3 regions of the Enterococcus sp. BWT-B8 genome follow, and region 1 is predicted to be linked to each of the others. Evidence: predicted binding sites of a transcription regulator. Region 1 holds the regulator's gene; each other region holds the start of a gene.

Region 1 (3,289 bases):
ATACTTTGACTAAGAAAGAAATTGAGCGTTTATATGCCTCTATTATTGATGTTTTAGGAAGAGCAGTTGAAGCTGGCGGAACGACGATTCGAAGCTATTTGAATGCACTGGGAGAAGCCGGGAAATTTCAAGTTTCTTTACATGCCTATGGAAAGACAGGGGAGCCATGCATGCGCTGCGGTACCCCAATCAAAAAAATAAAAGTGGCACAAAGAGGAACTCATTTTTGCCCTGAGTGTCAAAAATTGAAAGGAAGAAAAAGCTGATGAGCTTTGTACTTGGATTGACAGGCGGTATTGCTACAGGAAAGACAACTGCAATGAAAGTCTTTAAAAATGCAGGATTCCCAATTGTAGATTCAGACAAAATCGCACGAGAAGTGGTTGAGCCTGGGAGTTCGGGATTATCAGCAGTTGTTTCTGCTTTTGGAGAATCCATCAAAAACAATGATGGATCGCTGAATCGAAAAAAACTAGGTACCCTTATCTTTTCTGACCATGAAAAGCGGGCACTTCTAAATCAGACGATGGCTCCCTTTTTAGAAAAAAGTATTGTGGGGAAAATCAATGAACTAAAGAAAAGTTATCCTTTGGTCATTGCGGATATTCCGCTGCTGTATGAAAACGGATATGAGGAGTTTGTAGATAAAACGGCTGTTGTATATATACCTGAAGCTAAACAGATAAAACGGCTGATGGCAAGAGATTCATTGTCAGTAGAAGAGGCGTTGCAACGAGTGAATAGTCAATGGTCGATTGAAGAAAAAAAGGAAAAGGCTGACATTGTGTTTGACAATCAGGGAACAATTGAAGACTTGGAAAGACAGATTTCGGAATGGCTGGAAAAAGAAGGGTTCATTTAATCAATTGGTCTGACTCCGTTTCCAGGAGCTATGGTTTTAAATTAGGCTGAAATTAAGAAAAACTCAAGCCGTTGAGAAAAGCTTGTCAATAACTGGTATATGATGTATTTCATGTTATAATATAACTACTAAATAATGAAATTGAGGTGATCATTGTGCGTTGTCCAAGATGCCACCATAATAACTCAAGAGTGATTGACAGTCGTCAGGCAGATGATGGAAGAGCGATTCGAAGAAGAAGAGAGTGTGAAAACTGCCAAAATCGTTTTACGACCTTTGAAAGAATAGAAGCGGCGCCCTTACTTGTTATTAAGAAAAATGGTGATCGTGAAGAATTTAATAGAGAGAAAATATTGAGAGGGCTGATTCGGTCAGCTGAAAAGCGGCCGGTAGCCATGGAACAAATGGTAAAAATTGTGGATAATGTTGAAAATCGGGTACGGGAGCTTGGTGAAAATGAAGTTTCAACTAATCTGATTGGTGAATATGTAATGGAGGATTTGGTCAATTTAGATGAGATTGCCTATATTCGTTTTGCCAGTGTTTATCGTCAATTTAAGGATATGAGTGTATTTCTTAAGGAATTGCAGGAGATTGTCGATAAGGCGCACTTAGATAAAGATGATACGGAGAACGAATAAGGAGGTCTTTCCGTGACAAATAACAGGAAAGAAATCCAGCCAAAAAATATTTTTAAAGTATTGGTTAACCATCCCTTTTCAGATTTGGAAAAAGATATCCTGATTTTTCTCTATCAGCCGATCGTAGGAGCTAATGCCTTTAGTTTGTTCCTGACTCTGTTAGGAGAAGTAAAGCAATCAGGTCTCAGCGATTCTCTTTTTCACAGAGAACTAAATCTTCTGCTTGATCTGAGTACCACACAATTGGAAGAAGCAAGAGCAAAGCTTGAAGGGATTGGACTGCTGGATACATTCGTTAAAGAGGATGCAGAATTGGATTGGGTATATGTTTTTCGACTAAATCATCCGGAGGCGGTTGAAGCATTTTTTAAGGATGAGGTACTGGCATTAACCTTGCTGAATCGTGTGGGGCAAAAGAAATTTGATCAGCTGTTTGAACGTTTTCAACCGGAGTTTATGAATTTTGCCGGCTATGAAAATATTTCCTGTGGCTATCAGGATGTCTATTCATTTAAGGAAGAACAATTGATAGCCGAAGGAGCTCTTCTTGAAAATTTAAAGCAGGCTTTTAAAGATCCGGTACCTGTCAGAACACAGTCTGTTATTGATGAAGCAAGGTTTGACTGGTCCTTCTTTGTCTCGCAGGTTGAACGCTTTGGGTTGAAGATATCAAATGACAATAGGGATTTGAAAGAAGAGATTTATTTATTTAATAGTCTTTATGGTATTGATGAGCTGGAAATGCTTGAATTCATTAAAGAAACATTTGATTATCAGACAAACGAAATTGACAGAGCAGCATTAAAAAGAGCAATTACACGTCATTATAGTGACAGCAAACCGCAAAAGGCTGTCCAGGTTAAAAGAAATGAACGAGCAAATCTTACAGAAGAGGAACAGCGTTCTTATCGATTTAATTCATTGAAGAAAGATGGCTTTTCTGACGAAGATATTCGTACGATTCTTGATAGTGAAGCAATCCCTCCAATGACCTATCTTGCGGCGATTAAACAGCAGACTGGAGGCTTTGAAATCGCACAGGAACGCTATATTATTGAGTACTTGGTCAAACGTTCAGGCTTGCCGAACAGTGTAATTAATATTTTGATTTCGTATGTTTTAATTATTCAAAAGCAGGCTACTTTGAAGGCAGAGTATGTGTATACCATTGCGAATGACTGGGCAAAGAAAGAAATATTTTCCCCTGAAAAAGCAATGAGCTATTTGAAAACCAAACAGGAAGAAAATCTTAAGAGACGAAATAATAAAGGTTATTCATCAAACAGAAAACAACCAGTAATCCGGAAAGAAACACTGCCGGATTGGGTGGCAAATCCTGTTCCAGAAGAAAAGCTGTCAAAAGAAGAACAAGAAAAACTGGATAAAGAGATGGAAGAGTTTTTGAGGAGACGAGGTGAAAGATAATGGAAGATGTAGGTAAAGAAATGTCAAAGATTATTCGCAGGAGAGACTTGAACGACCGCTTTACCGAACTGGTAAATACCGTATTGGATAATCCGGATGTGAAGCAGTTTATTTCGGAGCACCGGGATCGGCTGACAGACGAAGATATCCAGAAAAGCTATTCCAAGCTGTATGAATTCGTTCAGGAAAAAAAGAAATTCGATTTAAATGATCCGTCAATGATTGCTCCCGGCTATGAGCCGAAACTTACGCTAAATTTCCATTATATTGATGTAACCTATGTACCTACTGAACTTTTGCTGACACGACAAAGAGAAGAGGAAGTTCGTAAACGAGTTAGTGCAATGACGATGCCCAAAGA
Region 2 (3,289 bases), on a different contig from region 1:
AGTCTTTTTCAAAATCAAGCTTTTCAAAGGGTGTCGGATTTTTTCGGACATCGTAATGGAAGCTGTTTGTATAGTATTCTTTATCAGTGATGTTTTCTATTACACCGAATTTCTCAGTATCCAAACGGCAGAAGCGATCAGTCAGACTTTCGCTTGGTGTACAGTATACACTGAAATGGTATCCGTACTCGTTGCCCCATTCGTCAGCACTGGCTTTCAAAGTTTTAAGAATATCCAAAGTCAGTTCTTTTGCTTCCGGTTTGTTTTCCCATTCACCGCCGTAAAATGCGGAAGCTACTTCATACAAGCCGATATAGCCCAATGAAACAGTTGCACGTTTATTTTTAAATAGTTCATTTACTGGCTCATCTCTTGAAAGACGTTTGCCAAAAGCACCATACATATAAAGGATTGGTGCATTGGCAGGAGCAGCTTCTTTACAACGTTCTACGCGATAAACAAGCGCATCTTTCATTGTACCCAGCCGTTCGTTAAGCAGTGACCAGAATTTGTCCAAGTCACCATTTGCTTCAAGAGCAATTCTAGGGAGATTTAAGGTTACTACACCTAAGTTCATTCGCCCAACGTTAATTTCCTCGCCGTTTTCATCTTTCCAGCCCTGAAGGAAAGAGCGGCAGCCCATCGGTACTTTAAAACTTCCTGTCAATTCAATCAATCGATCATAATTCAAAATATCAGGGTACATGCGTTTTGTTGCACAGTCCAATGCAAGCTGTTTAATATCATAGTTGGGGTCTTCACTGTTCAGATTTGTTCCTTTTCTCAGTGTGAAGATCAGTTTAGGGAAAATGGCTGTTCGTTTTTCACTTCCCAGTCCATTGATTCGAATTTGCAGAATCGCTTTTTGAATTTCACGTTCAAACCAGCTCAGCCCAAGTCCAAATCCTAGAGAAGTGAACGGTGTCTGACCATTTGAAGTGAACAAGGTATTAATTTCATATTCCAGACTTTGCATAGCATCATAGATGTCTTTTTTTGTTTTTTCCTTCGCATATGTTTCCTGACGTTCTTTTCCGTCAATCCATTTTTTTGCATCATCAAGATGTTTTAAGTAATTTAATTCAGCGAATGGAGCCAGCAGTTCATCTACACGGTCGGCAGAACAGCCGCCGTATTGACTGGAAGCTACATTGGCAATAATCTGTGATATTTGTGCAGTCGCAGTCTGTATAGATTTTGGTGATTCAACTTCTGCGTTTCCAATTTTAAATCCATTATTCAGCATGCCTTTGAAATCAATCAGACAACAGTTCGTCATTGGTGTATATGGATGGTAATCCAGATCGTGATAATGAATATCCCCTTTTTGATGAGCATTGGCAACATGGGGAGGCAGCATTTTTAATCCGATAGATTTACCTACAATTCCGGCGGTCAAATCTCTCTGTGTATTAAAGACATCACTGTCCTTGTTGGCATTTTCATTTACGACAGTCTGATCTTTATTCAGCAGTTTCCCTATAGTAAAATTAATATCAGTTGCTTTACTACGTTCAAAGTCGCGGCGAGTACGGTAGTTAATGTATTCTTCGGCTAATTCGTATTCATTTTTTTCCAATAGAATGTGTTCAACAATGTTTTGGATTTCATAAATTTTTACGTTTGAAGTAAAACGTTCTGCAATTTCCCTGTCTACATGCTCAACAATTTCCTGGATACGTTCGTAGCTGAGAGGCGCTAGTGCCCCGTTAATTTTTTGTTCAGCTTTGATCAAAGCATCATAGATTTTTTGATCATCAAAATCAACGAGACGACCATCTCTCTTAATGATCTTCATATTTCGCAGCGATGAAACGGTAGTGCTAAGAGAATCTTTTTGTTTAACTTCCATCATAACTTCCAACTCCTCAATGACTTATTCCTCATCTATCATAAATCAATTTCGTTTTTCTTTCAACTATATATAGTGCTAAAATGATAAAAAAACACATATCCATAACTATATATTGTATATCCGTGTTTTGAAAAGCTAATGAAAGCACGAAGCGGAACGGTTTATCAAGAATCGCTTTACTAAAAAAGGAGGATTAGAAAAAGTTTTCAATCACAAATGGATTTTTACGGAAGCGCGACAAATTGTTTCGTAATGAGAATGATCTGTGAAAAAAGTAACATTTTAGAATAATTTTCATTAATAGAAGACTAAAGATGAAGTAACAGACTACTAACTTTATCTGCTTGTCTGCAGCGAAGAGAGTGGGGCAGAAATTGGTGCGCTCCTTCTATACAGGACATTGAAATATAAAAATGTCTTGTATAGGGGGAGTTTTGTATGTCTGAGATCCCTAAAACCGAATAAACGGTGTTCCAGTCTTTGTATGATTCGAGCATTCGAAGAAGCCGTAGGAGCAAGTTCCTACATGCCCTCCAGACATGCGACGAGCATTCGAAGAAGCGTAGAAGCAAGTTCCTACATGCCCTCCAGACATGCGACGAGCATTCGAAGAAACCGTAGGAGCAAGTTCCTACATGCCCTCCAGACATGCGACGAGCATTCGAAGAAACCGTAGGAGCAAGTTCCTACATGCCCTCCAGACATGCGACGAGCATTCGAAGAAACCGTAGGAGCAAGTTCCTACATGCCCTCCAGACATGCGACGAGCATTCGAAGAAGCGTAGGAGCAAAGCCCCTCCATGCTTCGAGGATCGGAACGAAGTCCTTCAATTCTTAATGGCTCTGCCGTTTAGAAATTGATGAGATCGAAACGAAGTGTAGTGTAGTGAGAACCGTAGACGCAGAAAAACGGATACAGCGTAATGGTTTGTTTCGAGAATCGTTAGACTCGTAGAGACAGCAGTTCTGGAAATAAGTCGAACTATACTGAAAATATGAGTAGCTCCAGGGAGGTATCCATTCACAGCTAGTCATATTATGACTAGTGTTCCTTGACAATTTTCGTATATTCCGACTTATTGTCATAAATCACTATGATTGACTTGTCAGAGTAGATGATACATGATACCTACCTGGTTCTTGAGACAGAACACTTCTGTCACAACCTCGACGAGTAACCGCAGGAGCAGCTCCTTCGGAATTAAGCCGAACGATCCTGAAAACATGAGGAGCTCCAGATCTGTCACCGAGTAGGTAACAGGACGTCATTTACTCTGCTAAAGCAATCCTAGCGGAGATTGTCAACTCTCGTATGTTTTCTATGTAGAAGTTGATAGGATCGAAGTGGAGCATAGTGTATCCTTTCTCAGCCATTCATTTTAAAAACAATATTATATTTATTTTTTATAAGATTTTCAAAATATTATAATAGAC
Region 3 (3,289 bases), on a different contig from region 1:
ATAATTACATCCGGATTTTGTTCCAGCAGGTAATCTCTGGCAATTACTTCTTCTGGTGTATAAGGAGACAATGAGTAGATCCCCGGTAAATCATGAAGAATCACTTCTTTATCCTTTTTCCATTTTCCTTCTTTACGCTCCACGGTTACTCCCGGCCAGTTCCCTACATATTGATTTGCTCCGGTCAACCCATTAAAAGCTGTTGTCTTCCCGCTATTGGGATTTCCTGCCAGTGCAATATGATAGCTCATTTAGCCCACCTCTTTCCTTACCAAAACAAGCTCTGCTTCATTTTTTCTAAGGGTTAATTCATAGCCCCGCAAATTAATTTCAATCGGATCTCCCAATGGCGCCCGCTTTCGTATCAAAACATTGACATTCCTCGTCAAGCCCATATCCATCAAGCGGCGACGGACAGCACCTTTCCCGTAAATACTGACCACCTTAACTTTCTCACCAACCTCCAGCTGATCCAGAGACAACCAGGTCTCTTCCTGTTCCCGTTCCTCACCAATGACAACCTGCCTCAAAACAGAGTCATTCAATGCAATACGACTGTTATGAAGAACGATAATCCCATTTCCTTTTGAGTAGCTCACCAAAGCCACTTTCCCTCCAGAAATCAATCCCAAATCACTTAAATGCTTTTTTGAAGATTCTTCAGTGTTAATTTCCTTCACTGTATATACCTTATTTAATTCTGCTTCTATTAGTGTCAGCATCATTCTGCCTCCTTTTTGTGAAAAAGTTTCAACTCTTTATGAATGAAATTGAGAATCATTATCAATAGAATAACGCTTTCACAAAGCGATGTCAATGCTGCTTGTAAGGAATTGAACAATTATTCTCTGCTTCGTTGAAAAAATCGTTCTAAGGTATGTCTAAAAACTATAGAGCAATCAGAATTACCAACACATTTCTCAACAAACACATTTGTATCGAGAATTGAACAAACATGTCTACTTGGAAAACCGTTGGCATGTCTTGTATGAGCATAAGACATGCGATGAGCATTTGAAGAAGCGTAGGAGCAAGTTCTTGCACGACCTTAAGACATGCAACGAGCATTCGTAGAAGCGTAGGAGCAAGTTCTTGCACGATCTTAAGACATGCGACGAGCATTGGAAGAAGCGTAGGAGCAAGTTCTTGCACGACCTTAAGACATGCGACGAGCATTGGAAGAAGCGTAGGAGCAAGTTCTTGCACGACCTTAAGACATGCGATGAGCATTTGAAGAAGCGTAGGAGCAAGTTCTTGCACGACCTTAAGACATGCGACGAGCATTGGAAGAAGCGTAGGAGCAAGTTCTTGCACGACCTTAAGACATGCGACGAGCATTCGTAGAAGCGCAGAAGCAAACTTTTAATACAGGAATGAATTATTGTTAATTCATCAGATTGTCGGTTCGCATACCATTCCACTAGCTGTTCCTGTATCAGTGGAAAATCCTTGTATCTACGAGTCTCACCTTGTTCGATTCTCGATACAAACGCGTCTACTTGGAAAAGTGTTGGCAGTATAGTGCATAAACGAGGCTTTATGACAATGACTTCCACGAAAATATTCACCACTAGAGTTTTCAGACAGAGCCTAATCTTGTGTCCAGAAAGAAACAGACACTATATCTTGTATTTTAGGTGGTAATTTTTTGGCTGAAAATTTTTTATTTCGCCAATTTATAAACAAAAAAAGACCATACTCCACACCAGAACTCTCATAGTTACTGAGTTTCATAAATATTTAAAAAACACAAAACTTTGTGTTCGATAAAAAAACAACCACAATATATAGTGCCTAAGTGTTGACTTTTTTTTTAAGAGAATTATACTAGGGAATGTAGATTAATTGAGGAGGAAAAAATTATGAACGTAAAAATCTTTTCTAAAAATAATTGTATTCAATGCAACATGGCAAAACGCTTTTTAAACGAAAATAATATCCCTTTTGAGGAAGTTAATATTGATAATCAACCTGAAATGATTGATTGGTTAAAAGATCAGGGGTATCAAAGTGTTCCTGTCATCACTTCTGATGCAGCTACAGTAGTCGGCTTCCGTCCAGATCAATTGAAACAATTGTCTTAATCATGAAGATAGCCTATTTTAGTGTTACAGGACAGACAAGACGCTTCATAAAAAAATTGGATTTGCCAGCTTATGAAATTGAGCCTGCGAATCCTTTTTTTGAGATAAATGAGCCATTTATTTTAGTTGTTCCTACCTATGACATAGAAATCACAGAAGTTGTAAATGATTTTTTGGATTATAAAACCAACAAGGACAATTTACAGGGAGTAGCTGGCGGTGGTAATCGAAATTTTGCTGAATTATTTGTTTATACTGCAAAAGATATTGCACGAGATTACGACGTACCACTGCTTTTTTCTTTTGAATTTAGCGGTACAAACGAAGATGTTGAATCCTTTAAGAAAGTAGTGAGTGAAATTGAGTCTAAAAGAAATTAAAGATGTCAGCTATTTTAAATTAAATAATGAAATTAATCGCCCGGTAAACGGACAGATTCCATTAAATAAAGATCATGAGGCACTGGAAGCTTTTTTTAAAGAAAATGCTGTACCGAATACAAAAAAATTTGCGAATACCGCAGAAAAAATCAACTATTTACTTGAAAACGACTATATTGAACAGGCCTTTATCAAAAAGTATTCAATGGTCTTTATCGAGCGCCTGTATCAGTTTCTTGATGAACAAAATTTTCAATTCAAGTCATTTATGGCTGCTTATAAATTTTACTCTCAGTATGCACTGAAAAACAATGAAGGTACAGAATACCTAGAAAGCTATGAAGATCGTGTAGCATTTAATGCCTTGTATTTTGCTGATGGAGATGAAGAGCTGGCACTGACGCTGGCAGACGAAATGATTCATCAAAGATATCAGCCTGCTACTCCTTCTTTCTTAAATGCAGGAAGACAGCGCCGCGGCGAACTTGTATCGTGTTTCCTGATTCAAGTTACAGATGACATGAACAGCATTGGCCGCTCCATCAACTCAGCGCTGCAGTTGTCACGGATCGGCGGCGGCGTTGGGATTACCCTTTCTAATCTGCGTGAAGCAGGTGCACCAATCAAGGGGTATGAAGGGGCTGCCAGCGGCGTCGTTCCGGTCATGAAATTATTCGAGGACAGCTTCAGCTATTCTAATCAGCTGGGACAGCGTCAAGGTGCCGGTGTTGTCTATCTAAATGTGTTCCATCCGGACATTGAAATGTTTTTATCTACTAAAAAAGAAAATGCGGATGAAAAAATACGTGTAAAAACTTTATCTTT

The links. Region 1 encodes NrdR, which represses ribonucleotide reductase genes. Its sites were predicted from a motif close to ACACNATATATNGTGT; they were not measured.
Region 2: a site for NrdR is predicted at 1,916-1,931, ahead of nrdD (anaerobic ribonucleoside-triphosphate reductase). Genes of this name have one in related genera too.
Region 3: a site for NrdR is predicted at 1,779-1,794, ahead of nrdH (glutaredoxin-like protein NrdH). Genes of this name have one in related genera too.

Annotation. Positions count from the first base shown of each region.
Region 1 is NZ_JAJDJV010000001.1:573,738-577,026, reverse strand. It holds gene mutM (DNA-formamidopyrimidine glycosylase) at 1-266, shown strand, start outside; gene coaE (dephospho-CoA kinase) at 266-862, shown strand; gene nrdR (transcriptional regulator NrdR) at 1,018-1,503, shown strand; gene LI951_RS02595 (replication initiation and membrane attachment family protein) at 1,516-2,928, shown strand; gene dnaI (primosomal protein DnaI) at 2,928-3,289, shown strand, end outside.
Region 2 is NZ_JAJDJV010000008.1:86,330-89,618, forward strand. It holds gene nrdD (anaerobic ribonucleoside-triphosphate reductase) at 1-1,855, opposite strand, end outside.
Region 3 is NZ_JAJDJV010000004.1:30,018-33,306, forward strand. It holds gene feoB (ferrous iron transport protein B) at 1-251, opposite strand, end outside; gene LI951_RS05520 (ferrous iron transport protein A) at 252-722, opposite strand; gene nrdH (glutaredoxin-like protein NrdH) at 1,863-2,084, shown strand; gene nrdI (class Ib ribonucleoside-diphosphate reductase assembly flavoprotein NrdI) at 2,087-2,464, shown strand; gene nrdE (class 1b ribonucleoside-diphosphate reductase subunit alpha) at 2,445-3,289, shown strand, end outside.